4 regions of the Cellulosimicrobium sp. 4261 genome follow, and region 2 is predicted to be linked to each of the others. Evidence: riboswitches for the same ligand, from Rfam matches in the RefSeq annotation. Region 2 holds a riboswitch; each other region holds the start of a gene.
The links. A riboswitch is a leader RNA that binds a small molecule or an ion and turns the genes downstream of it on or off. The one in region 2 is predicted to bind thiamine pyrophosphate.
Positions count from the first base shown of each region.

Region 1: linked by a shared signal. The riboswitch ahead of thiO (glycine oxidase ThiO) and the one ahead of thiD (bifunctional hydroxymethylpyrimidine kinase/phosphomethylpyrimidine kinase) in region 2 are both predicted to bind thiamine pyrophosphate.
Region 3: linked by a shared signal. The riboswitch ahead of ABIE39_RS12610 (TenA family protein) and the one ahead of thiD (bifunctional hydroxymethylpyrimidine kinase/phosphomethylpyrimidine kinase) in region 2 are both predicted to bind thiamine pyrophosphate.
Region 4: linked by a shared signal. The riboswitch ahead of ABIE39_RS03955 (ECF transporter S component) and the one ahead of thiD (bifunctional hydroxymethylpyrimidine kinase/phosphomethylpyrimidine kinase) in region 2 are both predicted to bind thiamine pyrophosphate.

Region 1 covers NZ_JBEPOQ010000003.1:204,219-211,425, forward strand. The annotation lists gene ABIE39_RS05510 (ABC transporter transmembrane domain-containing protein) at 1-70, opposite strand, end outside; gene ABIE39_RS05515 (DUF3817 domain-containing protein) at 192-638, shown strand; gene ABIE39_RS05520 (ThiF family adenylyltransferase) at 635-1,945, shown strand; gene ABIE39_RS05525 (thiazole synthase) at 2,044-2,886, opposite strand; gene thiS (sulfur carrier protein ThiS) at 2,896-3,129, opposite strand; gene thiO (glycine oxidase ThiO) at 3,135-4,427, opposite strand; TPP riboswitch at 4,417-4,519, opposite strand; gene thiE (thiamine phosphate synthase) at 4,564-5,277, shown strand; gene guaA (glutamine-hydrolyzing GMP synthase) at 5,320-6,933, shown strand; gene ABIE39_RS05550 (DUF6228 family protein) at 7,018-7,207, opposite strand, start outside.
Region 2 covers NZ_JBEPOQ010000008.1:154,869-162,075, forward strand. The annotation lists gene pheT (phenylalanine--tRNA ligase subunit beta) at 1-1,177, shown strand, start outside; gene ABIE39_RS12325 (SDR family oxidoreductase) at 1,174-2,058, shown strand; gene ABIE39_RS12330 (hypothetical protein) at 2,130-2,354, opposite strand; TPP riboswitch at 2,432-2,526, shown strand; gene thiD (bifunctional hydroxymethylpyrimidine kinase/phosphomethylpyrimidine kinase) at 2,520-3,479, shown strand; gene ABIE39_RS12340 (DUF4862 family protein) at 3,559-4,557, opposite strand; gene ABIE39_RS12345 (hypothetical protein) at 4,597-4,878, opposite strand; gene ABIE39_RS12350 (zinc-binding dehydrogenase) at 4,875-5,936, opposite strand; gene ABIE39_RS12355 (FCD domain-containing protein) at 5,963-6,655, opposite strand; gene ABIE39_RS12360 (2-isopropylmalate synthase) at 6,837-7,207, shown strand, end outside.
Region 3 covers NZ_JBEPOQ010000009.1:41,162-48,368, forward strand. The annotation lists gene ABIE39_RS12605 (helix-turn-helix domain-containing protein) at 1-201, opposite strand, end outside; gene ABIE39_RS12610 (TenA family protein) at 316-1,068, opposite strand; TPP riboswitch at 1,059-1,187, opposite strand; gene ABIE39_RS12615 (VOC family protein) at 1,274-2,200, shown strand; gene ABIE39_RS12620 (hypothetical protein) at 2,349-2,474, shown strand; tRNA gene ABIE39_RS12625 (tRNA-Leu) at 2,646-2,719, opposite strand; gene ABIE39_RS12630 (NAD(P)/FAD-dependent oxidoreductase) at 2,871-4,361, opposite strand; gene ABIE39_RS12635 (hypothetical protein) at 4,553-5,986, opposite strand; gene ABIE39_RS12640 (PadR family transcriptional regulator) at 5,986-6,318, opposite strand; gene ABIE39_RS12645 (Ppx/GppA phosphatase family protein) at 6,531-7,207, opposite strand, start outside.
Region 4 covers NZ_JBEPOQ010000002.1:363,417-370,623, reverse strand. The annotation lists gene hisS (histidine--tRNA ligase) at 1-828, shown strand, start outside; gene ABIE39_RS03970 (M23 family metallopeptidase) at 857-1,525, shown strand; gene ABIE39_RS03965 (energy-coupling factor transporter transmembrane component T family protein) at 1,544-2,332, opposite strand; gene ABIE39_RS03960 (ABC transporter ATP-binding protein) at 2,329-4,125, opposite strand; gene ABIE39_RS03955 (ECF transporter S component) at 4,118-4,822, opposite strand; TPP riboswitch at 4,928-5,047, opposite strand; gene ABIE39_RS03950 (hypothetical protein) at 5,192-5,629, shown strand; gene ABIE39_RS03945 (Rv2578c family radical SAM protein) at 5,673-7,207, shown strand, end outside.

The DNA of each region.
Region 1 (7,207 bases), on a different contig from region 2:
TCCAGAGGAGGTAACGGGACGGGCCGCGCAGGTCGGGGGTCCCCGGGTCGGGGAGAGGGAGGGGTCGCACGGTGTTCTACCCTAGGTTCGGCGTCCGACACGCGGCGACGGTTTAACACGGCGACTGCGTCACGCCACCGCACGCGGCGGAGACCGCCGCGGCCGTCTCGCCCGGAACGAGGACCTCTCCCATGACCACGCAGGACCCGGCCACCCCGACCGACGCGCCCGTCGTCGCCCCCGCCGACGCGGCGGCCCCCAGCACGGAGGCGGCGCGCACCGCGATCCGCAAGGCGCGCGGCGCGCTCGCGCGCTACCGGGTCCTCGCGATCATCACGGGCGTGATGCTGCTCATCCTGTGCGTCGAGATGATCGTCAAGTACGGCGTGGGCCAGTTCGTCGACGTCGACGGGATCATGCGGTACGTGTCCTGGATCCCCTTCGCGCACGGCTGGATCTACGTCGTGTACCTCGTCACGGTGCTCGACCTGTGGACCAAGATGCGCTGGGGCTGGGGTCGCCTCGCGACGATGGTGTTCGCCGGCGTCGTCCCGGTCATGTCGTTCATCCTGGAGAAGAAGGTGCACGCCGAGGCGGAGGCGAAGCTCGCCGCGCTGGAGGAGCGGTACGCGGCATGACGACGCCGCTCGCGCCCCTCGTCGCGCCCGGTCCCGAGCTCTCGACGCCGGAGCTCGAGCGGTACGCGCGCCACCTCGCGCTACCGGGCGTCGGCACCGACGGCCAGCGCCGGCTCGCGGCCGCGCGCGTGCTCGTCGTCGGCGCGGGCGGCCTCGGCAGCCCCGCGCTGCTCTATCTCGCCGCCGCGGGCGTCGGCACGATCGGCATCGTCGACGACGACGCGGTCGACACGTCCAACCTGCAGCGCCAGGTCATCCACGGCGGGTCCGACGTAGGGCGCCGCAAGGTCGACTCCGCGCGCGAGAGCATCGCGGACGTCAACCCGCACGTGCACGTGGTCGAGCACGCGCTGCGGCTCGACGCGGACAACGCGCTCGACGTGCTGCGCGGCTACGACGTCGTGCTCGACGGCGCCGACAACTTCCCGACCCGCTACCTCGTCTCCGACGCGGCCGAGGTCCTCGGCCTCCCCGTGGTGTGGGGCTCGATCTACCGTTTCCAGGGACAGGTCAGCGTCTTCTGGGCCGCGCCCCGGTTCGCCGTGCCCGACGACGCCGCGCACCCGGACGCGGCGGGTCCCGACAGCGCGGAGCCGGGAGAGCAGGGTCCGCGCGGGGTCACGTACCGCGACGTGTTCCCCGTCCCGCCGCCCCCGGGCGCGGCGCCCGACTGCGCGACCGGCGGCGTGTTCGGCGCGATGTGCGGGACCGTCGGCTCCGTGATGGCGACCGAGGCGATCAAGCTCGTCACCGGCGCCGGCACGACGCTGCTGGGCCGCCTCGCCGTCTACGACGCGCTCGACCTCTCCTGGCGCCAGCTCACCGTCCGCGCCGACCCGACGCGCGAGCCCGTCGTCGCGCTCCTGCCGGGGGACGACGCCTACGCCGCGTTCTGCGGGCTCCGGCCTCCGGCGTCGGCCGCGGTGGCCTCCGGTGCCGGGGCGGCGACGACCGATGCGTCGGAGGCGGCGCCGCGCGACGTGTCCGCCCCCGACGCGGCCGCCCTCCTGCACGGCGACGACGCGCCGTACGTGCTCGACGTGCGCGAGGACTGGGAGGCGCAGGTCCGCCCGCTCCCCGGGTCGACGCTCGTCCCGAGCGGCGTGTTCCTCGGCGGCACGCAGGACCCCGCCGCCGCCGCGGCGCTCGCGGACCTGCCGGCCGACCGCCCGGTGCTCGTGGTGTGCGCGGTCGGCGGCCGGTCGGCCCGCGTCGCCGACGTCGCCCGCGCCGCGGGCATCGACGCGCGCTCCGTGGTCGGCGGCGTCCCCGCCCTCCTCGACGCCCAGGAGGCCAACGTCCCGTAGCCCGGATCGTCAGCGCCGATGCCGAGCATGCGTCTGCCGCTCGTGCAGGGCGGCTCGTGGGCTGTGTCCGCATGGTCGGCCCCACCACGGGTCTTCGGTCAGAGGGCGAGGTCGAGGCGGCCCTGGGGGGACGAGCTCGCGAGGGCGCCCTCGCGGCGGGGGATGCGCCCGGCGCCCGCGGCGAGCCGGCCCGACTCGACGGCGAGGCGCATCGCGTGGGCCATGCGGACCGGGTCGGCGGCGCGCGTGACGGCCGTCGCGAGGAGCACGCCGTCGCAGCCGAGCTCCATGGCGAGCGCGGCGTCGGACGCCGTGCCGATCCCCGCGTCGAGGATCACGGGCACCCGGGCCGCGGCGGCGATCGCCTCGATGTTGCGCGGGTTGAGGATGCCGAGCCCGGTGCCGATGGGCGCCCCCAGGGGCATGACAGCCGCGCAGCCGACGTCCTCCAGCCGTCGCGCGAGGATCGGGTCGTCGTTCGTGTAGGGCAGCACGACGAACCCGTCGCGGACGAGCTGGTCGGCCGCCTCGACGAGGCCGACCGGGTCGGGCAGGAGGGTCACGTCGTCGGCGATCACCTCGAGCTTGACCCACTCGGTGCCGCACGCCTCGCGCGCGAGGTGCGCGGTGAGCACCGCCTCGCGCACGGAGAAGCAGCCGGCGGTGTTGGGGAGCGCGCGGATGCCGAGGCGGGCGAGCAGCGCCCAGATCCCCGCGTCGGGGCTCGCGTCGCCGCCGGCACGGACGGCGACGCGACGCATCGCGACGGTGGTCAGGGCGGTGCCCGACGCGACGAGCGCGTCCTCGAGCGTGAGCAGGTTCGCGGCCCCGCCGGTGCCCATGACGAGGCGGGACCCGATCGGGGTGCCGGCGACGACGAGCGGGTCGTCGGCACCGGCCGGGCCGCTCGCGGTGGCGGGGGAGAGGTCGGTCGTGGTCATGGGTCCTCCTCAGCCGCCCTGGACGGCGGTGACGATCTCGATGCGGTCCCCGGGGGCGACGACGGTCGTCGCCCAGGCGCCGCGCGGCACGACGGCGTCCCCGACCGCCACCGCGACGCCCTGCGGCGTGCCGTCGGCGACGTAGGCGGGGACGAGCGCGGCGACGAGCCGCTCCAGGTCGACGTCGCCGTCGAGCGGGTACGGCTCGCCGTTGACGAGCGCGGTCGGTGCGGGTGCGGTCACGGGTCTCACCTCGGTGTCGTGGCGGTGCGGACGAAGCGGTCGGTGCGGGCGGTCGCGAGGGCGGTCGCGACGTCGTCCCCGGGGGCGGTCCCGCCGGGCTCGGTCCCGTCGTCCCCGGGAAGGCCGCCGAGCCCGGCGACGACGGCGTCGGCCGTGAGCGGGGCGAGCAGGATGCCGTTGCGGCCGTGGCCCGTCGCGAGGTGCAGCCCCGGGACGTCCGTGGGCCCGACGAGCGGAAGGTTGTCCGGGGTCGCCGGGCGGGCCCGCGGCGTCACCTCGACCAGGGCGGCCTCGTCGATCCCCGGCAGGAGGGCACGCGCGTCCCGCAGGAGCGCGAAGACGCCGCCGGCGGTGGCGCGGCGGTCGTCGGGGTTCTCCTCGGTGGTCGCCCCCACGACGACCTCCCGGTGCCCGGCGCGCGGCCCACCAGGCTCCGGGTCGCGCGGCACGACGTACACCGGCCGGCCCTGCACCAGCCCGCGCACGACGTGCTCCAGCGCGAGGTCCGGGCCCGCGTCGAGCCGCAGCGTCTGTCCCTTCACCGGGCGGGTGGGCACGACGACGCCCGGCACGCCCGCGAGCAGGGCGCCCGACTGCCAGCCCGCCGCGACGACGACCGCACCCGCGCGGTGGAGCCGGCCCGCGTCGTCGTGCACGCCGACGACGCGCCCGGCCGGGTCGAGCGCGAGCCGGGTCGCGGCCGCGCGGACGACGCGCGCCCCGGTGGCCGAGCTCGCGCCTGGGGCGTCGCGTCGGCCGAGCGCCGCGAGCAGCGCGGCGTGCGTCGCCCGCGGGTCGACCGCGTGGTCCGCGGGCGCCCACGCGGCCCCGGCGACGCGCGGCCCGAGGTAGGGCTCGCGGCGGCGCGCGTCGGCGACGGTGAGCTCGTGCGACGCGAGACCGTGCACCGCGTGCAGGGCGAGGACGCGACGGAGCAGCGCGAGGTCGTCCGCGTCGTAGGCGAGAGTGAGCGTCCCGGCGGTCCGCAGCCCGACGTCCGCCCCCGTCGCCGTGTGCAGGTCCGCGGCGAACGCGGGCCACGCTGCGGCGGCCGCGAGGTGGAGCCGCAGGGCGGCCTCCTCCCCGAAGTCGGCCTCGGTCACCGGTGCGAGCATCCCCGCGGCGGCGTGGGTCGCGCCCGCGCCCGGCGCCGGATCGAGCACCGTGACGGTCATGCCCGCGCTCGCCCCACGCCACGCGACGGCGAGGCCGAGGATCCCGCCCCCGACGACGACGACGTCGCGCGCCTCGCCGGGCACGGCGGAGCCACCCGCGGACGGGTGGACGGACAGGCTCATGTGCGCTCCCTTCGCTGGCATGACCCAGATCAGGTTCGACGGTCGGCGGCGACGCCCTCTCAGCCCCGTGCGGGGCTCCCGTGCTGTCGGCCACAGTACCTCCTGCGGCGGACGCGCCGGGGCTAGGCTCCCGCGGGTGAGCTCCGAGACCTCCACCACCTTGGCCGCCCTCGCCCCGGCGGCGGCGGACGCCGCACGCGCCCGGCTCGCCGACGCCCGCCTGTACCTCTGCACGGACGCGCGCGAGGAGCGCGGCGACCTCGAGGACTTCCTGCGGGCGGCGCTCGCGGGCGGGGTGGACGTCGTGCAGCTCCGCGACAAGACGCTCGACGTCGCGCGCGAGCTCGAGCTCCAGGAGGTCGTCGCGCGGGTCGCGACGGAGCACGGCGCGCTGTGGGCCGTGAACGACCGGGCGGACGTGGCGTCGGTCACGGGCGCCCCGGTCGTGCACATGGGTCAGGGCGACCTGCCCGTGCCGGCGGTCCGGGCGCTGCTGGGCGCGGGGCCCGTCCTCGGCCGGTCCACGCACTCGGCCGCGCAGGCGGCCGCGGCGGAGGCCGACCCGGCGGTGGACTACTTCTGCGTGGGCCCGTTGTGGGCGACCCCGACGAAGCCGGGACGCGCCGCCGTCGGCCTCGACCTGCTGCGGGACGTCGCGGCGACCCGGCCCGCGACGCCCTGGTTCGCGATCGGCGGCATCGACGCGGACCGGCTCGACGCGGTCCTCGACGCGGGCGCGACCCGGATCGTGGTGGTGCGCGCGATCACCGGGGCGAGCGACCCGGAGGCCGCCGCCCGCGCCCTGCGCGAGCGGGTCCTGGAGCGCGCCGTCGCGCGCGCCGACGCCTGAGACGCGGGACGAGCCTCGCCGCACGGCGACTATCCTGGGCGGGTGACGTCACCCGCCACCGCTCCCGACACCCCCACCACCGCCGAGGTGGCCTCGACACCGCGGCCCGTGCTCGTCGTCGACTTCGGCGCCCAGTACGCGCAGCTCATCGCGCGCCGCGTGCGCGAGGCCAACGTCTACTCCGAGATCGTGCCGCACACGTTCACGGTCGAGCAGATGCTCGCCAAGGACCCGGCCGCGATCATCCTCTCGGGCGGTCCCTCGTCCGTGTACGCGACGGGCGCCCCGTTCGTCGACCCGGCGCTGTTCGAGGCCGGCGTCCCCGTCATGGGCATCTGCTACGGCTTCCAGGCCATGGCGAAGGCGCTCGGCGGCGAGGTCGCCCAGACGGGCCTGCGCGAGTACGGCGGCACCGAGGTCGAGGTGTGCGCCGCGGGCGTGCTGCTCGACGGCACGCCGCAGAACCAGACCACGTGGATGAGCCACGGCGACGCCGTGCACCGCGCGCCCAAGGGCTTCGAGGTCCTCGCGACGTCGTCCGGCTCGCCGGTCGCCGCGTTCGAGGACCGCGAGCGCCGCCTCTACGGCGTGCAGTGGCACCCCGAGGTCAAGCACTCCGCGCACGGCCAGACGGTGCTGGAGCACTTCCTGTACGACGGCGCGGGACTCGCCCCGGACTGGACGCCCGGCAACGTCATCGCGGACCAGGTCGCGGCGATCCGCGCCCAGGTGGGCGACGCGCGCGTCATCTGCGCGCTCTCGGGCGGCGTGGACTCCGCCGTCGCCGCGGCGCTCGTGCAGCGCGCGGTGGGCGACCAGCTCACGTGCGTGCACGTCGACCACGGGCTGATGCGCGCGGGCGAGGTCGAGCAGATCGAGCGCGACTTCGTCGCGGCGACGGGCGTCAACCTCGTGATCCGCGACGAGAAGGAGCGGTTCCTCACCGCGCTCGCCGGGCACAGCGACCCGGAGACGAAGCGCAAGATCATCGGCCGCGAGTTCATCCGCGTGTTCGAGGACGCGGCGCGCCAGATCGTCGAGGACGCGGGCGAGCACGGCGCCGAGGTGAAGTTCCTCGTGCAGGGCACCCTCTACCCGGACGTCGTCGAGTCCGGCGGCGGCGAGGGCGCGGCGAACATCAAGAGCCACCACAACGTCGGCGGCCTGCCCGACGACCTGCAGTTCTCGCTCGTCGAGCCGCTGCGCACGCTGTTCAAGGACGAGGTCCGCGCGGTCGGCCGCGAGCTCGGCGTGCCCGAAGAGATCGTCGCGCGGCAGCCGTTCCCGGGCCCCGGGCTGGGTATCCGCATCGTCGGCGAGGTCACGGCGGACCGCCTCGAGACGCTGCGCGCCGCCGACGCGATCGCGCGCGAGGAGCTCACGAAGGCCGGCCTCGACCAGGAGATCTGGCAGTGCCCGGTCGTGCTGCTCGCCGACGTCCGCTCGGTCGGCGTCCAGGGCGACGGCCGCACCTACGGTCACCCGATCGTGCTGCGCCCCGTCTCGTCCGAGGACGCGATGACGGCGGACTGGACGCGCCTGCCGTACGACGTGCTGTCCGTCATCTCGACGCGCATCACCAACGAGGTCTCCGAGGTCAACCGCGTCGTGCTCGACGTGACGAGCAAGCCCCCGGGCACCATCGAGTGGGAGTGACTCCCTAGGACGTGTCTCCTAAAGGAAGGCACTGAGCGACAGTGCAGTTGACCTCTTGACCGCTGATTACGCGGACCTCGGGGATCAGGTCGAGGTGTCGAGAAGGGCGTGAAACGCATCTGCTATGCGGCGCACGTCCTCACCTGCTCCGTGGTGCGTCGTCGTCGAGAAGGTCCAAGAGTCGTCGTCGTACGGCCTGTTCGTGACCTCCCACCGGAGGTGAACATGACCGTCGTGACGCGCGACAACACGCAACTCGTCCTCAAGCGACTGC
Region 2 (7,207 bases):
CGACGCCGCCGCGACGGGCGTCGTCGTCGTGACCCCGCCGTCGTGGCGCCCCGACCTCACCGAGCCGGCCGAGCTGGTCGAGGAGGTCGCGCGCCTCGTCGGGTACGACGAGATCCCGTCGGTGCTCCCCGCGGCGCCCGGCGGGCGCGGGCTCACGCGCGAGCAGCGCGTGCGCCGGTCGGTCGCCCGGGCGCTCGCCGAGCACGGGTTCGTCGAGACGCTGAGCTACCCGTTCGTCGGCGAGGGCGAGCTCGACGCGCTGCGGATCCCCGCGGACGACGAGCGCCGCCGGGCCCTGCGCCTGCTCAACCCGCTGGCCGACGACCGCCCCCTGATGCGCACGGACGTGCTGAGCACGCTCCTGGAGACCACGCGCCGCAACGTGGGCCGCGGGCTCGCGGACGTCGCCGTGTTCGAGGTCGGGCTCGTGACGCACCCGCGCCCGGGCGCCCCGGCCGCGCCGTCGCTGCCCGGCGGTGTGCGTCCCTCCGACGACGACCTCGCCGCGATCGAGGCCGCGCTCCCCACGCAGCCGCGCCACGTCGCGGGCGTCCTGGTCGGTCGTCGCGAGCGGGCGGGCTGGTGGGGCCCCGGCCGTCCGGCGGACTGGACGGACGCGGTCGACGCGGCACGCCTGGTCGCGAACCGCGCCGGTCTGCGGGGGGACGACGCCGTGCGCGTCGTCGCGGACACCGCGCGGGCCCCGTTCCACCCCGGCCGCTGCGCGCGCCTCGAGCTCGCCGACGGGACGGTCGTCGGGCACGCGGGCGAGCTGCACCCCAAGGTGCTGGAGAACGTCGGCCTGCCCGCCCGCTCCGTGGCGTTCGAGCTCGACCTGACGGCGCTCGTCGCCGGTGCGTCGGACGAGCCCGTCCAGGCGACCCCGGTCTCCGGGTTCCCGGCGGCGAAGGAGGACCTCGCGTTCGTCGTCACTGCCGACGTGCCGGCCGAGGCCCTGCGCGCCGCGGTCGTCGAGGGCGCCGGCGAGCTCGCCGAGGAGGTCGCGCTGTTCGACGTCTTCACGGGCGAGCAGGTGGGCGCCGGGCGCAAGTCGCTCGCGTTCTCGCTGCGGCTGCGCGCCGCGGACCGCACCCTCACCGCCGACGACGTCGCGCGGGTCCGGGAGGGCGCTGTGGCCGCCGCGCGCGAGCGCGTCGGGGCGGAGCTGCGCGCATGAGCGGCGCACCGGGGCCGGGCGCGGCGCCGGACGTCGCGCCCGCCCGCACCGCGCTCGTCACCGGGGCGTCGCGCGGCATCGGCCGCGCGGTCGCCGTCGGGCTCGCCGCGGCCGGCCTCGACGTCGCGCTCCTCGCGCGCGACGCGGGCCGGCTCGCGGGCGTGGCCGACGAGATCGCCGCGCTCGACGGCGCGGGCCGGGCCGTCGTCGTCACGGCGGACGTGACCGACGCGGCGGCGGTGGCCGCGGCCGTCCGCGAGGCCGAGGTCGCGCTCGGGAGCGTGGACCTGCTCGTCAACAACGCGGGCCGGGTCGACGCCGAGGTGCCGCTGTGGGAGGCGGACCCCGACGAGTGGTGGGCCGTCCTGGAGACCAACGTGCGCGGGCCGTTCCTGCTCGCGCGCGCGGTCGTCCCCGGGATGCTCGCGCGCGGCGGCGGCCGCGTCGTCGACCTCAGCAGCGGCGCGGGCTCGCACGACATGGAGGGCGCGAGCGCGTACAACGCGAGCAAGACGGCGCTCCTGCGCCTCGGGGCGAACCTGCACCGCTCGGGCCACGCGCTCGGGCTGCGGACCTTCGAGGTGTCGCCGGGCGTCGTGCAGACCGACATGACGGCGTCCATGGTCATGCACGAGGGCCGCACGGAGTGGACGCCCGTCGAGCGCACGGTCGAGATGGTCGCCGCGATCGCCCGCGGCGAGCTCGACGCGTTCTCGGGGGCGTTCGTCCGCGTGACGCACGACTCGCCCGAGTCGCTCCGCACGGCCGCCCAGGAGGCCGCCCGGGCAGGCGTCGCGCTGCCCGGGCCGGACGGCCGTCGGCTGCGCGTCACGCGCTGGGGCGCCGACGACCCGATGCCGGGAGAGCTCCCCGCCCGCTGAGCGCGCGCACCCCGCACGGCGACGCCGCCCGACTCCCCGGTCGGGCGGCGTCCGTGCGTCCGGGGCACCGGTCACCGGGGAGCGCACGTGTCCCGGTCGACCCACACGTGCCACAGGCCCCGCTCGGGGTGCTCGTACTCGAAGGCCACGAGGCCGCCCGCGTCGTGCGTGATGACGCCCGTGAGCACGACCCGCCGACCGTCCCGGTCGTAGGTCGTGCAGAGGGCGGGCACCTGCACCGGGACGGGTGCGTCCGGCAGGAAGGGGCGGGTCGCGGGGGCGACGTGCTGCGTCATACCCGGAAAGACGCGCGCACGCGCGTCGTCTCACGCGTCGGGGCGGGTGAAAAGCGCGCGGCCCGCCGCGTAGCATGGCCCGCGACACGGGGTGCCCCGCACCGGGGCTGAGATGAGACCCGTCGAACCTGATCTGGCTCGTACCAGCGAAGGGATGTCCGCGCGATGACGCTCGCCCTGCCCCGGCACACCTCCGACCCGGTCCCCGCCCGCGCGGACCGTGACCGTCGCCCCGACCCGGGCCGGGGGCCCGACCCGGCTCCGTCCCGCCCCCGCGTCCTGTCCGTCGCGGGGACCGACCCGACCGGCGGCGCCGGGATCCAGGCCGACCTCAAGACGTTCTGCGCGCACGGCGCCTACGGCATGGCCGTCACGACGGCGCTCGTCGCGCAGAACACCCACGGCGTGCGGTCGGTGCACGTCCCCGGGCCGGCGTTCCTGCGCGCGCAGCTCGACGCCGTGTCGGACGACGTCGAGGTCGACGCGGTGAAGATCGGCATGGTGGCGGACGAGGCGAACGCCCGCACGGTCGGGGAGTGGCTCGACGACCTCGCCGCCGCGGGTGGTCCGCGGCCGTGGGTCGTCCTGGACCCGGTGATGGTCGCCACGTCCGGTCACCGCCTGCTCGACGCGGGCGCCGAGCAGGCCGTGCGCGACCTCGCGGCGCGCGCGGACGTCGTCACGCCGAACCTGCCCGAGCTCGCCGTCCTCGGCGGGCGGGAGCCCGCGACGACGTGGGACGACGCCCTGTGCCAGGCGACGGCGTACGCGGCGGCGAGCGGCGCCGTCGTGCTGCTCAAGGGCGGCCACCTCACCGGGCGCACGTCGCCCGACGCGCTCGTCGTCCCCGCGCCCGGGCCGACGTCGGGTCGCGTGCCGGGGGCGGCCACCGTCACGACGTTCGACGCCGAGCGCGTCGACACGCCCCACACCCACGGCACCGGGTGCTCGCTCTCGGCGGCGCTCGCGGCGCTGCGACCGCAGCGCGCGAGCTGGGAGGAGGCCGCGCGCGAGGCGAAGGAGTGGCTCACGGGCGCGCTGCGCGCCGGTGCCGCTCTGCGGGTGGGGACCGGCCGCGGGCCCGTCGACCACCTGCACCGCTCGGCGCCCGTGCCGCGGGGCTGAGGTTGCGCGGGGTCGGGCGCGAGCTGCGCCCGGTCGGGCTCGGGGTCGAGCCGGGACGGGCGCGGCCCGCGGGACGCGCTCAGCCGGCGGGGCGGCTCGCTGCGCGATCGGCACCGGTGTCGGGGGCGACGGCGGCCAGCGCGTCGCGGAGCACGGCGAGCGTCGCGCGCGCGACGGCGAGACGCTGCGCGGGCGGGGCGTCCGCGGGCCGCGTGGTCACCTTGGCGCCGACGAGCGGGACGGGACCGGCCGCGGCGAGGAACTCGCGCACCTCGGCCGGGCCGAGCATCGTCTCGTCCGGGCCGGGGAGCGCGGGGTCGGGGCCGTGGGGCGGCACGTGCGCGTCCGCCCACGGAGCGCCCCACCGGCCCGGGCTCCCGCTGGCACCCGAGAGCATCGCGCTCGCGAGGAGGCCCGCGGCGGCGGCAGCCCGTGCGTGCTCGACGGGCGTGGCGGCGCTGCGCCCCTCGATGGCGGACCGGCCCCAGTTGAGCCCGACGTGCAGCGGGTGGCCGGTGTCCCGGGCGGCGCGCGCGACGGCGGCGATCTCGTCGTCGAGCGCGAGGAACCCCTTCTCCGCGACGCCCCACGGGCGTGGCGCGTCGCAGTGCTCCACCACGAGCGGCAGCCCGGCGGGCGCGACGGCGGCCAGCTCCGTGAGGCTGCGCACGAGCGCCGCGCCGGACCCGCGGCCGGGACCGGGCGCGGACTGGAGCTCGACCGCGACGACGCGTCGCCGCCCCTCCGCCTCGGCGAGCCGGGCCACGGCCGCGAGGACGCGCGCGACGCCGTCGACCGCCGCGCGCCGACCCTCCTCGTCGTCGGACGCGAGGCCGTAGGCGCGGTCGGCCGCGGCGCGGCGGGCCGTCGCGGCGACCGTCGTGGGCAGCAGCGCCCAGTGCGGCGGCAGCGCGGCCGCGGTCGTCGCGAGCGCGTCCGCGTCGTCCGGGTCGACGGGGTGCTCGAGGCCGTCGAGACCGTCCTCGTCGAGGGCGGCGTACCAGCCGCCCGGGTCGGGGACGCCCGCGAGGGCGTAGGCACCGAGCAGGGTCAGGGGGCGGTCGTGCAGGTCGGTCATCGGTCCTCGTCGGTCGTGGGTGGGGAAGGGGCGGGCTCGTCAGGCGCGGGCGACGCCCTGGTCGGCGGTGGCGTACTCGCACGTGTAGCCCGGCGGGACCCAGCGCCACCGTGTCTCGACGTCCTGCACCGCGACGCCCGCGGGACGGTCGGCGACGCACGCGTCGGCCTGCTGGCGCACCGCGGCGGTCACGTAGTAGACGACGAACACCGCGGTGAGCAGCACGGCGAGCACGGTCACGGTGCGGCGCAGCGTGGGGGAGGGACCGCCGTCGGAGCCGTCCTCCTCGCCCGGGCGCGGCGGCACCCAGTCCCAGCTCACGCGGTGCCGGTCGAGGTGCCGGTCGAGGCACCGGTCGTGGTGCGGGCCGTGGTGTCGGCCGCGCCGTCCGCCCCGGCGGGCCGGAGCAGCACCTTGCCGGTGGTCGCGCGGCCCTCGAGCGCGCGGTGGGCGTCGGCGGCGTCGGCGAGCGGGAACGTCGCGCCCACGCGCACGTGCAGCGTGCCGCCCGCGACCGCGCCGAGCACCTCGGTCGCGCGCTCGACGAGCTCCGCGCGCGTCGCCGTGTGGTCGGCGAGCTTGGGCCGTGTGAGGAACAGCGAGCCGCCCGCGTTGAGGCGCTGCGGGTCGAACGGGGGGACCTGCCCGGAGGAGCCGCCGTAGAGGACGAGCGTGCCGCGGCGGCGCAGCGACGCGAGCGACGCGTCGAACGTGTCCTTGCCGACCGAGTCGTACACCGCCGCGACCCCCTCGCCGCCCGTGAGCCCGCGCACGACCTCCGGCAGCTCGGCGGTGAGGTCCGCGAACGCCGTGTACTGGATCGCGTGCTCGGCGCCCGCGCCGCGGGACAGCTCCGCCTTCTCGGGGGTCGAGACCGTGGAGATCACGTGCGCGCCCCGCGCCACGAGCATCTGGGTCAGGAGCAGCCCGACGCCGCCCGCTCCCGCGTGCACGAGGACGCGGTCGCCCGGACGCACGGGGTACGACGACGTGCACAGGTAGTGCGCGGTGAGCCCCTGGAGCGCGACGGCGGTCGCGTCCTCGAGCGAGACGGCGTCCGGCACGTGGAGAGCCTGCTCGGCGTCCACGACCACGAGGTCCGCGTACGACCCCGGCGCCTCGGTCCACACGACGCGGTCCCCGACGGCGAACCCCTCGACCCCCTCGCCCACCTCGGCGACGACCCCGGCCCCCTCGCTCCCGACGACGTGCGGGTACTCCATCGCGTACACGCCGGAGCGCTTGTACGTGTCGATGAAGTTCACGCCCGCCACCGCGGACCGGACGCGGAGCTGCCCCGGGCCCGGCGACGGGTCGGGCAGCTCGGTGAGCTCGAGGACCTCGGGGCCGCCCGCCGCGCGGGCCACGATCGCGTGCATGCCCCCAGCCTAGGGTCGTGCGGCGGTCAGGGCCGCCCGTCCCCGGCGACCTTCGCGTGCACGGCGGCGAGGTGCTCGCGCGCCGCCGCGGAGGCGCGGCCGGCGTCCCGGGCGCGCACGGCGTCGAGGATCGCCTCGTGCGCGTCCTGGTCGTGCCGGTGCGTCGTGCCCGCCCGGTCGAGATCGACCATGGCGACCATCGCGCGGCGCAGGCGAGGGACGAAGGTCGCGAAGAGCTCGGCCAGCACGGCGTTGTGCGCGGCGTCGACGACCGCCCGGTGGAACGCGAGGTCCGCGTCCACGTACTCGGCGGGCGACGCCGTCGCCGCGACCTGCCCGCGGCGAGCGAGCGCCGTCGTCATGGTGCGCAGGTCCGCGGGGGTGCGGCGCGCGGCGGCGAGCCCTGCGGCCTCCGCCTCCAGCGCGGCGCGCACCTCGAGCACGTCGACGATCTCGCCGCGGCGCAGCACCTCGTCCCAGTCGTCGGTGGTGTCCGTCGAGACGACGTACACGCCCGAGCCCTGGCGGCTGTCGAGGACGCCGCGGCCCGCGAGCTGGCGGATCGCCTCCCGGACGGTCGAGCGGCCGACGCCGAGCTCGGCGGCGAGCGACTGCTCCCCGGGCAGCCGGTGGTCGAGGGGCCAGACGCCGGAGCGCACGCGCTCGAGCAGGAGCTCGGCCGCCTGGTCGGCCAGGGGGCGCCGCTGCAGCGCGGTCATGGAAACCTCTCAGGTTGTCTGAGGACTTGATCGGGGCTAGCGTACCCCGCATGTCCTGGACGGCGCTCCTCCTTCGGCGCCACGGCGGGGTCTGACCGGACCGGCCCCCCGCCGTGGGGGTCCGTCGTGCGCCGGTCGTCCCGCGCCCCGGCCATCACGGGGCTCCAGCCGAAGGACCGCCATGACCGTCTCCGCCACCCCTGCCCGCACGGACCGCCCCTCCGCCACGACCACGCCCACGTGGAACCGGCAGCGCCCCTCGCCCATGCCGTCGTCCCGCTACGCCGACGTCCACGCCCGCGTCGACGTGCCCGACCTGCCCGACCGCCGCTGGCCTGCGCGCCGGCTCACCGAGGCGCCGCTGTGGGTCCCCGTCGACCTGCGCGACGGCAACCAGGCGCTCGCGGAACCCATGGACCCGGCGCGCAAGCGCCGCTTCTTCGAGCTGCTCGTCGCGATGGGGTACACCGAGATCGAGGTGGGCTACCCGTCGGCGTCGCAGACCGACTTCGACTTCGTGCGCCTGCTCGCCGAGACCGACCTCGCGCCCGA
Region 3 (7,207 bases), on a different contig from region 2:
GTAGGCGGTGGAGACGCGCGCGGCGGCCGCGACGTCCACGAGCGTGCGCCCCTGCGCGAGCCGCGCCCGCCGCAGGATCCCGCCGATGACGTGGCGCAGGAGGGGTTCCGCCCGTCCGCCCGTCCGGGACCGGGGGCGCGGCGTCACCACGTCCGGCACCGCATCGCGCACCCCGTCCGGCACCGCGCTCGTCGCGTCCATGCGATCACGCTACCCGCGGCCCACCCGGGTGCCGAGGCACCCGGGCGGTCATCTGCTGCTGGCGTAAGGCCGGGCGCACGGCGCGACGGTCGGCCGCGGGCCCGGCCGGACGGGTCACCAACCCTCGAGCGACCAGGCCATCTGCCAGAAGCGGATCTCGTGGCGGCAGCTCAGCTCGAACGCGCGCTCCATGCGCGCGCGCTCCGCCTCGCCCGCGTCCGCGGCGAGCGCGTCGAGGCGTGCGCGCAGGTCCGTGAGGACGTCCTCGGTGCGCTCGGCCGCGTAGAACTGCCACCAGCCCGCGAGCGGGTGGTCGTCGCCGAGGGCGCCGGGCGTCGTCTCGCGCTCGCCGAGCCAGAAGCGCCGCGCGGACCAGATGTAGGTCCACGGGCACGGGAGCAGCGCGGCGAGCAGCACGCCGAGCGAGTCGCGGCCGGCCGCCGTCATGTGGTCCACGTAGGCCTGCGCGCTCGGCGCGAGGCGGTGCGTCTGCGCCTCCTCGTACGTCACGCCGAGGAAGTCGCACATCGCGTGGTGCGCGTGCGACTCGTCGTCGAGGAGGAAGCCGGCCTTGTCGTGGAAGTAGGCCGCCCACGACCGGTCGGGCGCGAGGGCCATGCCGAGGCCGTAGCAGCGCAGGTAGGCCGTGAGGTACTGGTGGTCCTGGCCCACGTAGTGGCGGACCGCGGCGGGCTCGACGGAGCCGTCGCGCAGCCCGGCCAGGAAGGGGTGGTCGTAGAACGTCTCGAAGAGGTCCGCGTACCGGCGGGCGAGGTCGGCGGTGAAGCCGGTCTCCTCCTGCCGGACGAGCGCGGTCGGGTCGTCCGCGAGGACAGGGTTCAGGGTGATGGCAGCAGGCGTCGTCATGCCCACGTTCCTCCGCTCGTGCTAGCGAGATCAGGTTCGACGGGTCCGGGCGGCCGTACCGCTCGTCTCAGTCCCTCGGCCCGGGCCGTGGCCCGGGCGGGACGCCCCGCGTGGTTCGCGCCGACCCTAGCAAGGACGGCGCCGGTGCGGGAGCCCTCGCCGCGGTGCGGGAATATAGTTGTAGCAACAACAAGTTGGAGCAGACATGACCACGAGCACCCCGGGCGCGCCGACCGACCGCCTCCTGTCCCCGTCCACGAGCATGGACGCCGTCACGCTGCGCGTGGGCGACCTCGAGCTCATGACCTCGTACTACACGGGTGCGTTCGCGCTCGCCCCGCTCGAGGAGCGGTCGCGCGGCGCCGAGGTGCACCGCGTGCTGGGCCGCGGGCGCACACCCATGCTGCGCCTCGTGCACACCCCCGGGCTCCCGCCCGTCGACCCGCGCCAGGCCGGCCTGTTCCACACGGCCTTCCTGTTCGACGACGGCCCGAGCCTCGCCGCGACCGTCTACCGCGCCGCGCAGGACCGCCGCGGCACGTTCGTCGGGTCGAGCGACCACCTCGTCAGCGAGGCGTTCTACTTCACCGACCCCGAGGGCAACGGCGTCGAGCTCTACACCGACCGCCCCCGCGAGACCTGGGTGCGCGAGCACGGCCAGATCCTCATGACGACGACGTTCCTCGACCCGAACGACTACCTGCGCACGCACCTCGACCAGGAGACGTTCGACGCCGGACCCTCGCTCGCGGGCCGCGTCGGCCACGTGCACCTCCAGGTCGGCGACGTGCCGACCGCCCACGCCTTCTACGTCGACGCCGTCGGCTTCGAGGCGACGCTCACCGGGTACAGCGGGGCTCTCTTCGCGTCCGCCGGCGGGTACCACCACCACGTCGCGATGAACGTGTGGAACAGCGCGGGTGCCGGGCCCCGCGCCGCGAGCCTCGGGCTCGGCGACGTCGCCGTCACGGTGCCGGGCCGCGAGGACCTCGACGCGCTCGTCGCACGGCTCCGCGCGCGCGGGCTGGAGCACGCGGACGACGGCCGCTCCGTCGTCGTGCACGACCCGTGGGGCACGCGCGTCACGCTGTCCGTGCCGGGGACGACGACCGAAGAGCTGCTCGCTCGCTGAGGCCCGCCGGCCCGGGGCCGGCGCGCCGGGACCGTCGCAGGGGCACGGCGCACGGGCACGGCGCGGGGACGGGCGTGGAGACGGGACACGGAGACGGGACACGAGGCGCACGATGGGAAGACCCGCCCGAGCGCACCGAGGAGCGACCGTGTTCCGCAGCCTCTTCCCCGTCCTCACCGTGGCCGACCTCGACCGGTCGCTGGTCTTCTACCGCGACCTGCTGCGCGGGACGGTCGAGTACGCCTTCCCCGACGCGGTCCGCCCGTCTAGGTGAGCCACCCGCGGACCAGCCGTGGGGCGAGCGCGTCGCACGCGTGCAGGACCCGGACGGCACCGTCGTGGTCCTCGGCCAGGAGGCCGCTCCCCCGGCCGAGCCCCAGGGCCCGACGGGGCTGTCCTAGCCCGCGGGCGCAGGCGCCGCGGAGCCAGCTCCCCGCCGGCACGGTGCCCCCACCGGGACTCGAACCCGGAACACGCCGGGTTTAAGCCGGCCGCCTCTGCCAGTTGGGCCATGGGGGCGCGGGCCGAATCTACCGCGAGCGCGGAGCTCCCCGGGCCCGTCGGCACGACGGCCGCCCGCGCGGGACCCGGACGCGCCGAGGGGCGAGCCGCACGCGCGGCTCGCCCCTCGGCGTCGGGCACGACGGCCGGGCCAGGCCCGGCCGCGGCCTCAGGAGGCCTTCGCCGCCGGCGTCCGGTCGTCGGCGTCGACGGTGCCCGCACCGGACTCCGCCGCGGCCGCCGAGCCCTGCGCGGTCTGCTTGACCGGGTCGCCGTCCTTCTTGGGCGGGACGGACGCGGCGCGGAACTCCGCGCGCGGGTCGTGCAGCGAGCCGAGCGAGACGAGCTCGCGGCCCATGAGGAACTGGCCGATCCAGCCGATGAAGATGCGGATCTTGCGGTTGCCCGTCGGCATCGCCATGACGTGGTAGCTGCGGTGCATGAGCCACGCGAGCGTCCCGCGGAGCTTGAACACGCCGAACAGCTCCGCGACGCCCTTGTACAGACCGAGCGACGCGACCGTACCGACGCTCTTGTGGCGGTACTCGACCGGCGGCTCGCTGTGCAGCTCGAGCGCGAGGTTGTCGGCGAGGCGCGTGGCCTCGCGGATGGCGTGCTGCGCGTTCGGCGGGCAGAACTTGCCCGGGTTCAGCACGTCCGGGACGGCGGCGCAGTCGCCCGCGGCCCACGCGTTCGGCACGACGTTGCCGTCGGCGTCCGCGACCTGGAGCGTCGGCAGCACCGTGATGCGGCCCAGCTTGTCGACCGGGAGGTCGGATGACTCCTTGAGGACCGGGTTCGCCTTGACGCCCGCGGTCCACACGATCGTGTCGGAGTCGAACTCGACCCCGGTCGAGGTGACGACGTGGCCGTCCACGCACGACGACAGGAACGTGCTGAGGTGGAACTCGATGCCGCGCTTCTTCAGCTCGTCGAGCGCGTACTGCGCCATGGGCTCGCTGAGCTCGGGCAGGATGCGGCCCGCGCCCTCGATCATGACGAAGCGGAGGTCCTTCTCCTCGATCGTCGCGTAGTTGCGCGTCGCGTAGCGGGCCATGTCCTCGATCTCGGCCAGCGCCTCGATGCCCGCGAACCCGCCGCCGACGAACGTGAACGTGAGCATGCGGCGACGCAGCTTCTCGTCCCACGTGGACGACGCGACGTCCATGCGGTTGAGCACGTGGTTGCGGACCGCGATGGCCTCCTCCACGTTCTTGAAGCCGATCGCGTTCTCCGCCAGGCCCGGGATGGGCAGCGTGCGCGACACCGAGCCGAGGCCGACGATCAGGTGGTCGTACGTGACCGAGTAGTCGTCGCCCTCCTCCGGGTGGATCGTCACGCGGCGGTCGGTGTGGTCGATCGCGACGACCTTGCCCTGGAGCACGTCGACGCCCTTGAGCGCACGGCGGTGCGGCGCGACGACGTCGCGGCCGTCGATCGAGCCCGCGGCCGCCTCGGGGAGGAAGGGCGCGTACGTCATGTACGGGCGCGGGTCGACGACGACGATCGCCGCCTCGCGGCGACCGAGCTTCTTGCGCAGTCGGCGCGCGGCGTACAGACCCACCGAGCCGCCGCCGAGGACGACGACGCGGGGCACCTTGCGGGGCCGCGGCGAAGCGGTCTGGGCACGGCTGACCGAGGTCAGGTCATTCTGAGGCATGGTTCCAGAGTATTACCGGTTGCGGCACAGGCGAGCCGGAGCGTCCGCCAGACGGGCGTGACGCGCCCCACGCTGCGCGGACGGAGGGGGGCAGAGGCGGGCACACGCGGGCACAGGCGACATTCCGCGTGGCCCGGGACCGGGGTGGTGCGCCGCCGTCCGCCGTCGGCGCACCACCCCGGGCCTGCCGGTCAGCCGATCGCGCCGACGACGGGCGTCGGGCCGGTCGGCGCGAGCCGCACCCCGCCCGCGGGCGGGGTCGCGGGAGGCTCCTGCGACGGCCCCGGGTCGCCCGTCCCGCCCTCGGCGGGCTCGTCGGCCGGCGCCTCGCCCGTACCGCCCGTGCCCGACGACGTCTCCCCCGTGCCCGCGCTCGACGGCACCGCGGTCGGTGCCTGGAGGAACGGCCACGGCATGTCGCGCGTGCGCGTCCCCGTCGCCGGGACGGGGCGGCCGTCGCCCTCGGGGTACTCGACGTCCTCCTCGGCGACCGCGCGCAGCGGGTAGACGTTCCACCGCTCGCGCCCGTCCGTCGCCAGGGCGGGCTGGAAGTACCACATGCCCTCGACGTCCGGCACCGCCCACGGTCCGGAGGCACCCTCCTCGGTGACCGTGCGGACCTGGCGGCCGCGGTCGTCGAAGACCTGGACGTCGCGGAGCGGCTCGCCCGCTGCGTCGTAGACGAAGAGGTTGGACACCTGCGCGCCGTCGACCCACACGCCCGCCGTGCCCGGGGAGTCGCCGCTCCCGAACGACACGCTGCTCACGAGGCCGCTGCTCGCGTCGCTGCGGCCCTGCTCGTAGCCGCGGTCCCACGCGTACGGGCTCGACGCGCTCGCCGAGGCGGCGACGAGGACGGCGGGCACGGCCGCGACGGCCGCGGCGACCGACAGCGGGCGGCCGACCTTCCGCAGCCCGCGCGTGGGGAGCCAGCGGCCCCGGCCCCACTGCACGCTCACGACGACCGCGAGCAGCACGACGACGCGCGCCGACAGGTCCGGCGGGAGCACGGCCACCCGGTACCCCGCGACCAGGGCGAGCACGAGCGTCGCCACGACCCAGCCGCGCAGGACCCACCACGCGGGCGTGAGGGCGCGCAGGAACTCCGCGGTCGAGGCCCACTGGGGCGACGAGGTGACGGGCTGCCACCCCGCGTGCCAGTCGGCCGCGAGCGACGCGCCGAGGGCACGCACCCGGCGGCGCACCCCGGGCCGCGGGCCCCGGGTGCCGTCCGGGGCGGCGGCGGGAGGGAGACCGGCGGCGGCGCGCAGCTCCGCGGCGTACTCCGCGGGCGGACCGAAGAAGGCGACGAGGTCGAGGCCGATGTCGTCGAGCACCTCCGGGGCGTCCGTACCGACCGCGCCGTCGGGACCGCCACCGGGAGCGCCGTCGGGGCCGTCGACGGCGGGTGCCGACCCTGTCGTGCGGCGCGGGAGCGCCCCGGGCGCGTCGACGACCGCCTCGGCGAGGTCGGCCTCGAGCCCGTCGGCGAGCTCCTCGACCTGGTCCGGCCGCAGGTCGGCGAGGTGCGCGCGCACCTGCTGGGCGTAGGCGTGGACGTGCCCGTAGAAGGCCCGTCCCACGGGCGCGCCGGCGGGCGGCTGCGCGGGGGTCGTCGTGCTCATCAGGCGGCCACCTCTCCGGTCCGCAGCAGCGCGGACACGGTGCCCGCGAACGTCTGCCACTCCTTGCGGTGCAGGTCGAGCATGGCCCGGCCCTGCGGGTTGATCCCGTAGTACTTGCGGTGCGGCCCGGCGTCGGACGGTACGACGTAGGTGGTCAGCGCCCCGCCCGCGTACAGGCGCCGCAGCGTCCCGTACACGGACGCGTCCCCCACGTCCTCGAGCCCCGCCGCGCGCAGGCGTCGCACGACGTCGTACCCGTACCCGTCCTCGGCCTCGACCGCGGCGAGCACCGCCGCGTCGAGCACCCCCTTGAGCAGCTGCGTGGTGTCCATCCGTCCCTCCGTCGGGCGTGGCCCCGGTCCGTCCCGATGCTCGGCCACCGGGATCACGGGATGCACACTACCGCGCGATGCGCAGTACCGCGCACACGACACGCCCTCGCCCGGAGACGCCCGAACCCGGGTCGCGGGCGCCCGGCGGTCCGGGTGCCCCACGACGCCGGGCTCGGCGGTCGGGCGGGGAGAGCGGGCCGGGTGTCCGCAGGTCAGGCGAGCGACCAGGCGATCCCGTCGAGGATGTCGTGCTCGCTCGTCACGACCTCGGTGAGCGACCCGCCCGCGGCGGCGACGTCGTCGCGCACGCGGCGCACGACCTCCGACCACACGAGCGCGCCCGCGCCGATGACGTCGACGCGCCCGGGGTGCATGAACCCCAGGGCGGTGCGCTCGGCGCGCGTGCGGTGCAGCAGGTCGTCGCACGCCGCGAGCACGGTGTCGACCGGCAGCACGGACCCGTTGATCCGGTCGCGGTCGTACCGCGCGAGGCCGAGCGCGTGGGCCGTGACCGTCGTGACGGACCCGGCGAGGCCGACGAGCGTCGCCGCCTGCCCGAGCGGCACCACGCGGGCCGCGTCGTCGAGCGCAGCCCGCACGTCCGCACGGGCCGCTGCCTCCTCCGCGGGGGTCGGCGGGTCGGAGCGCAGGTGCCGCTCCGTCATGCGCACGCACCCCACGTCCATCGAGTACGCGGCGTCGGGCGTCGTCGTGCCGAGCACGAGCTCCGTCGAGCCGCCGCCGAGGTCCACCACGACGTAGGGGCCGGGGCGCACGGCCGCGACGGTCGACGTCGCCCCGCGGAACGACAGCGCGGCCTCCTCCTCGCCCGAGACGACCTCGGGCTCGACGCCGAGCGCGTCGAGCACGCCCGCGACGAACTCGTCAC
Region 4 (7,207 bases), on a different contig from region 2:
CTCGGCATCGACGCGGTGGACGACGTCCTGCGCCAGATCGACAAGCTCGACAAGGTCGGCCCCGAGAAGGTCGCCGCGCTGCTCGTGTCCGAGGCGGGCACGACCCCCGAGCAGGCGCAGGCGTGCCTCGCGCTCGCGGGCATCAGCGGCAGCGACTCCGGCGTGGTCGACCGCGTGCGGGCGCTCGCGGCCGAGCACGGCGTGGAGAGCGAGCTGCTGGAGACCGGGCTCGGCGAGCTCGGCGCGCTGATCGAGGCCGCGAGCGTGCGCGCCCCGGGCGTCGTCGTCGCCGATCTCAAGATCGCACGCGGCCTCGACTACTACACCGGGTCCGTCTACGAGACCGTGCTCGTGGGCCACGAGCAGCTCGGCTCGATCTGCTCGGGCGGGCGCTACGACACGCTCGCGTCCGACGGCGCGAACACCTACCCCGGCGTCGGGCTGTCGATCGGCGTGTCCCGGCTCGTGTCGCGCCTGCTCTCCGCAGGCCTCGTGCGGGCGACGCGCTCCGTGCCGAGCGCCGTCGTCGTGGCCGTCACGAACGAGGAGACGCGCGACGCCTCCGACGCCGTCGCGCACGCGCTGCGCGCCCGCGGCGTGCCGGTCGAGGTGGCGCCCGCGGCCGCGAAGTTCGGCAAGCAGATCCGCTACGCCGACCGGCGCGGCATCCCGTTCGTCTGGTTCCCCGGGCGCGTCGAGGACGACGGCACGCGCTCCCCCGACCAGGTGAAGGACATCCGCTCCGGGGAGCAGGTCGACGCCGACGCCGCGACGTGGGTGCCGCCCGCCGAGGACCGCTTCCCGCGCGTCGTGCCCGCGGGGGACTGACCCGCCGCACCGGGGAGGGGAGGGCGACGTGACGCGACCGGTCGAGCTCGCCCTGCCGTTCCACGGGACGTGGCTCGTGCGCAACAGCCCCGCGCGGCGCGTGCCGAGCCACGGCACCGACCTGTTCGCGACCACGTACGCGATCGACTTCGTCGCCGTCCGAGGGCGGCGCACCGCCGTCGTGCGCGACTGGCGCGCCGCGCTGGGCACCGAGCCGCCCGAACGGTTCGTCGCGTTCGGCCAGCCCGTGCTCGCCCCCGCGGCGGGCACCGTCGTCGCGGTGCACGACGGCGAGCCCGACCACGAGGCCCGTCGCTCACCCGCCGCGCTGCTCGGCTACGCCCTCACGCAGGCGGCGCGAGCGCGCGGCGGTGCCGCGGCGCTCGCGGGCAACCACGTGGTGCTGGCCCTCGACCGGCCGGGCACGTTCGTCGTCCTCGCCCACCTGCGCGCCGGGTCGGTGGCCGTCGAGCCCGGCCGACGCGTCGTGGTCGGCGACGAGCTGGGCCGGTGCGGGAGCTCGGGGAACTCGACGCAGCCGCACGTCCACGTGCAGGCCATGGACGCGGCGGACGCGCTCGCCGCCCGCGGGCTGCCGCTCGTCTTCCGGGGGTTCCGCGAGCGGGCCCGTGACGGCTCGGCGCGCGTCGTGGACCGGGGCGTCCCCGCGGAGGGTGCGGTCGTCGAGCCCGTCTGACCCGTGTCCCGCCGGGGATCACGCCGTCAGCGCGCCCAGCCCGGTGACCCACCCCCCGAGGACCCCGGCGAGGACCACCGCCGCCGCGACCGCCAGCACGCCCACCGCGGCGACGACGTCGGGCACGCCGAGCGGCACGGGCCGCGACGTGGTCCGCGGACCGGACCCGAGGCCCCGTGACTCGAGCGCGACGGTCAGGCGCTCGGACCGGCGCACGGCACCGACGAGGAGGGCGAACGCCGCGGAGCCGAGCGCGCGGGGGGACCGGGGGAGCACGCCGTGTCGTCGGCGCGGGTCGCGCAGGGCCTGGGCGCAGCGGATCGTGTGCCAGGCGTCGGGGAGCTCGACGAGCAGCCGGTGGGCCGCGAGCACCGCGTAGGTCCACGTGAGGGGCAGCCGCCCGTGCTGGTGGAGGCTCGTCATGAGGCGCACCGGGTCGGTCGTCGTCGCGACCGTGAGCGAGAGGGCGCCGACGAGCAGCGTGCGCACGGCGAGCCCGGCACCGATCGTCAGGCCGTCGGAGCCGACGGTGACCAGGCCGAGGTCGACCGGGTCGCCGCCCGGCCGGGTGGCGATGTTGACGACCAGCAGGCTCGTCGCGAAGACGAGGAAGGGCACGTGGGCCAGGGCGAGCGTGCGCACGGGGACGCGCCCCACGACCAGCAGCGCCCCGACCGTGAGCAGCCACCCGATCGCAGGGGTGTACGGGTCGGTGACGAGGAGCGCGCCGGTCGACACGACGAGGACGGTCGCGAGCTTGACGGTCGGGTTCCAGCGCCCGAGGGGCGTGCTGTGCGGCGCGGTCACGGGGCGGCCTCCGTGCGGGCGACTGCCGCGTCGAGCGCGCGGACGAGCGCGCCGGGGTCGACGCCGTGGCGGCGTCCCGTGCGGGCCCACCACGCGAGCAGGGGCGGGCGGCGCAGGCGCGCGCGCCGGCACAGCGCGTCGTCGGCCAGCATGGTGGCGGCCGGGCCGAGCGCCACGAGCCGGCCGCCGACGACCACCGCGACGCGGTCGGCGAGCGCCGCGACGAGCGCGAGGTCGTGCGTGACGACGACGACCGCGCCGCCGACGTCAGCGCGCTGCCGCAGCGCGCGGGCGACGGCGTCCGCCTGGGCGCGGTCGAGCCCCGACGTGGGCTCGTCGGCGAGGAGGACGGGCGGGTCGAGCACCGTCGCCGTCGCGAGCGACAGACGCCGTTGCTCGCCGCCGGAGAGCCGGTACGGGTTGGCGTCGGCGAGGTGCGTCAGGGCGAAGGTGTCGAGGGTCCGCGCGACGCGCCCGTCGACGTCGGCCAGCCGCGCGAGGCGCGCCGACCACGCGACCTCGTCGCGCACCGTCCGCGCGAGGAGCTGGTGCTCCGGGTCCTGGAACACCATCGCGACGGGCGCGTCCGCCGCCGTCGTCACGTCGCCCCTGGTCCGTTCGAGTCCCGCGAGCCCGCGCAGGAGGGTGGACTTGCCGCCCCCGTTCGGCCCCACCACCGCGAGCACCTCGCCCGCGCGGACGTCGAGGTCGACGTCGTGCACCACCGGCGTCTCGTCCCGCCCGCGCCGTCGGCGGCCTGCCATGGCGCGGTGCACCGCGAGACGACGGGCGCGGAGGGCGACCGGGCCGGGCGCACTCGGACCGGCGTCCGAGGCGCCCGGGACCGGTGCCCGCGGATCCGAGGGGCGCGGGTCTGCGGTGCGCGCGAGGTCGACGAGCCAGGCGTCGGTCGCGGGGGCACCGAGCGGTCCGGGGGCCCCGGCCCGCTCGAGCCGGACGTCGAGCGGCAGCCAGCACCCGAGCGCGGCGAGCGTGGCGGCGTGCGCGCGCAGGACGGCGGTCGTGGGGCCGTGCGCGACGGCGCGGCCCGTGCGGTCGAGCACGAGGGTCGCGTCCGGGAGCGTCCCGACGTCGTCGAGGCGGTGCTCGACGAGCACGACCGACCGGCGGGGTGTTCCGTGCGGGTCCGGTCCGGGCGCCCGGACGAGCCCGCCCACGAGCGTCCCCACCTCGTGCGCCGCGGCCGGGTCGAGGAACGCCGTCGGCTCGTCGAGGACCACGAGCTCGGGGTCGGCGACGAGCGCCGCCGCGAGGGCGACGCGCTGCGCCTCGCCGCCCGACAGCGCGTGGGTCGGTCGGTCGTGCAGGTGGCCCGCACCGGCAGCGGCGAGAGCGGTTGCGGCGCGGGCGTCCATGGTGCGCGGGTCCGCCGCCCGGTTCTCGAGCGCGAACCGCAGCTCCTCGTCGACGCGGCCGAGGCAGAGCTGGTCACCCGGCCGCTGCTGGACGAGGCCGACGCGCGCGGCGAGCCCCGCGGGGGTCGTGGCGCGCGGGTCGACGCCCGTCACGCGCAGGTCGCCCGTGACGGTGCCCGGGAGCGTGTGGGGCACGACGCCGACGAGCGCGCGCAGCAGCGTGGACTTCCCGCAGCCCGAGGGGCCGAGCACGAGCAGCCCCGTCCCCGCGGGGACGGTCAGGGTGAGGTCGTCGAGCACGCACGTCGCGTCGTGGCCCACGGTGACGGTCAGGCCCGCGGCGGAGACGGCGTCGGGCACGGTGCCCGGCACGGTGCCGGGCATGACGTCCGCCGCGGCGTCCCGCACCTCAGCCACGGCGGTCCGTGCCGATCGCGAAGGCGTCGAGCGCGCCGGTGCGGGAGAGGGCGTCGCCGAGGAGGCGCGCCGCGATCCCGCACAGCACGACGCACGAGACGACCTGCACGCCGAGCCGGAGCATCGCCCAGTCCTGCCCGAGCCAGCCGAACCGGACCGCGTTGAACGCGTAGGTGACGAGCGCCGCGCTGACGCCCGACGCGACGAAAACCCACCAGCCGTAGCGGCGGTACCGGGTCAGCGCGAAGGGGATCTCCGCGCCCACCCCTTGGACGAGCCCCACGAGGACGAGCAGCGGGCCTGCGGGCGACGCGAGGAAGACCACCTCGACGAGCGCCGCGAGCGTCTCGGTGAGGATGCCGACGCCCGGCTTGCGCACGATGTACGTCGCGAGCGGGCCCACGACGATCCACGCGCCCGCGAGCACGTTCGCGGCAAGGTCCGCGAGCGGCCCCATGGCGAGCTGGAGCGGGGCCCAGAGCTGCACGAACGCCCAGTAGACGAACCCGAACACGACGCCCAGGACGGCGACGAGGACCGTCTCGTGGAGCGTGAGGCCACGGCGCCGGGCGCGGGCCGGGGGAGCGGTGACGGTGCGGTCTCCGGGACCGGGCGCCGGGGGCACGGCGTCGGCCGGCGGGCCGGGCGTGCTGGTGGGCGGGGTCTCCCGGGGCGGGGTGGTGCGGGGCTCGGTCATGCGGTTCCCTCCGTCGGGCCCCCGGGGCGGAGGGTGCACGACGGCGCGCCACCGCTGCCCCCGCGCGGACGGCACGCGCGGGGCGCGGGCACGAGCGCGCAGGGGACGGTGACGTCGGCCCTGCTCCCTTCGCTGGTACGAACCAGATCAGGTTCCACGGGTCTGCAGGGGGGACGGGTGTCCGACCTGCACTCTCAGCGCTCGTGCGCTCCCCGGAGGCGTTCGGCCCGACCCTAGGGCCTGGACGTCCGCCGGACAATCCCGGCGTCTCACCCACCGGGACGTCCGGGCACCGTGAGAAGGTGACGGCGACGAGGCGCCCGCGCGGACCGGGGACGGGCTCCGACGACGAGGAACGAGGCAGCGCGCATGACCCGAGACAACGACCCCGCGGCCGTCGCGGAGCTGGACCGCCTCGACGAGGCCGTGCGGAGCGCGCCCGCGGGCGACACGTCGGCGCAGATCGCGCTGTGGCGGCAGGCGGCGCGCCTCGGCACGTGGTTCTTCATCGCCCGAGGGCCCGAGGACCAGCCGCGTCCGTACGCCGTCGCCGCGGACCAGGGGCCCATGATCTGCCTCTACAGCAGCGCCCCGCGCGCGGACGAGGCGGCCCGGGCGCTCGGGCTGGCGGCCGAAGGGACCGGCTCCGTGCCGCTGCTCGGCGTGCCCGTGCCGGCGGCGATCGACTACGTTGCGTCCTTCGCCGCAGCAGGGGTCGTCGGCGTCGCGCTCGACCACCCCCGCATCGGCCACCACATCCCCCTCGGGAACCTGGCGCTGCTCAAGACGTGGTCCGCCGGCGGATGACCCGTCCTTGACAGCGGGTTCGAACATTTGTTCGAATGGCGCGATGCGGTGGGACGGACAGGCGCTCGGCGCGGACGACGGCGCGCTTCCCGGTTTGGAGCGCATGGGCCTCGTCCGCAGCGTGCGCACGCCCGAGTTCGCGGGGATCACGTTCCACGAGGTCACGGCCAAGAGCGCGCTGTCGAAGGTCCCGGCGATGTCGCGCATGCCCTTCCGCTGGACCGTCAACCCGTACCGCGGGTGCAGCCACGCGTGCTCCTACTGCCTCGCGCCGAGCACGCCCGTGCTCCTGGCCGACGGCACGCAGCGGGCGATCGGCGAGCTGCGCGTCGGCGACGAGATCGTCGGCACCGCCCCCCACGGCGCGTACCGGCGCTACGTGCGCACCCGCGTCCTCGACCGCTGGACCACCCGCAAGCGCGCCTACCGGGTGACCCTCGCCGACGGCACGCGCCTCGTCGCGAGCGGCGACCACCGGTTCCTCACCGAGCGCGGCTGGCGCCACGTCGTCGGCGGCGCCGGGCACCGCGCCCGCCTGGCGCTCGGCGACGTGCTCGTCGGGCCGGGCGCCGCGGCGCTCGCGGACGGGCGGCCCGTCCTCGACGGCCAGGACGTCACCGGCGGCGAGGCGTTGCGCGTCGACTCCCTCGAGGCCCTCGACGGGCCGGGGGAGGTGACGGAGCTGGTCGACATCACGACCGGCACGCGCGACTTCGTCGCCGCGGGGGTCGTGAGCCACAACTGCTTCGCCCGCCCCACGCACGAGTACCTCGACCTCGACGCGGGCGAGGACTTCGACCGGGAGGTCGTGGTCAAGGTCAACGTGGACGACGTGCTGCGCGCCGAGCTCGCCCGACCGTCCTGGGCGCGCGAGGCCGTCGCGCTGGGCACCAACACCGACCCGTACCAGCGCGCCGAGGGACGCTACCGCCTCATGCCCGGCATCATCGACGCCCTCGCCGGGTCGGGCACGCCGCTCTCCGTGCTGACCAAGGGCACGCTCCTGCGCCGCGACCTGCCCCTGCTCGTCGACGCCGCCTCGCGCGTCGAGGTCGGGATCGGCGTGTCCCTCGCGCTCCTGGACCCCGAGCTCCAGGCGAGCGTCGAGCCCGGCACGCCGTCGCCGCGCGCGCGGCTCGACCTCGTCCGCACCGTCCGGGAGGCCGGCCTGCCGTGCGGCGTCATGGTCGCCCCCGTGCTGCCGTGGCTCACCGACTCCACGCGGGCGCTCACCGAGCTGCTCGACGCCGTCAAGGACGCGGGCGCGACGGGCGTCACCGTGCTGCCGCTGCACCTCAAGCCCGGTACGCGCGAGTGGTACATGGGCTGGCTCGCGCGCGAGCACCCGCGGCTCGTCCCCGGCTACGAGCGCGTGTACGCGCGCGGCACGTACGCCTCGACGGCGTACCGGTCCTGGCTGTGGGACCGGGTGCGGCCGATGCTCGAGGCGCGCGGGTTCGGAGTCGCGGGGCACCGCGGCCCCGCGGGCGTCGAGGGCCGGTTCCGCCGCGGCGAGCCCGGCGACCGGCGACGCCGGCCAGGGCCGCCGACGGACGGCGCCTACCCGGCCGGCAGCCT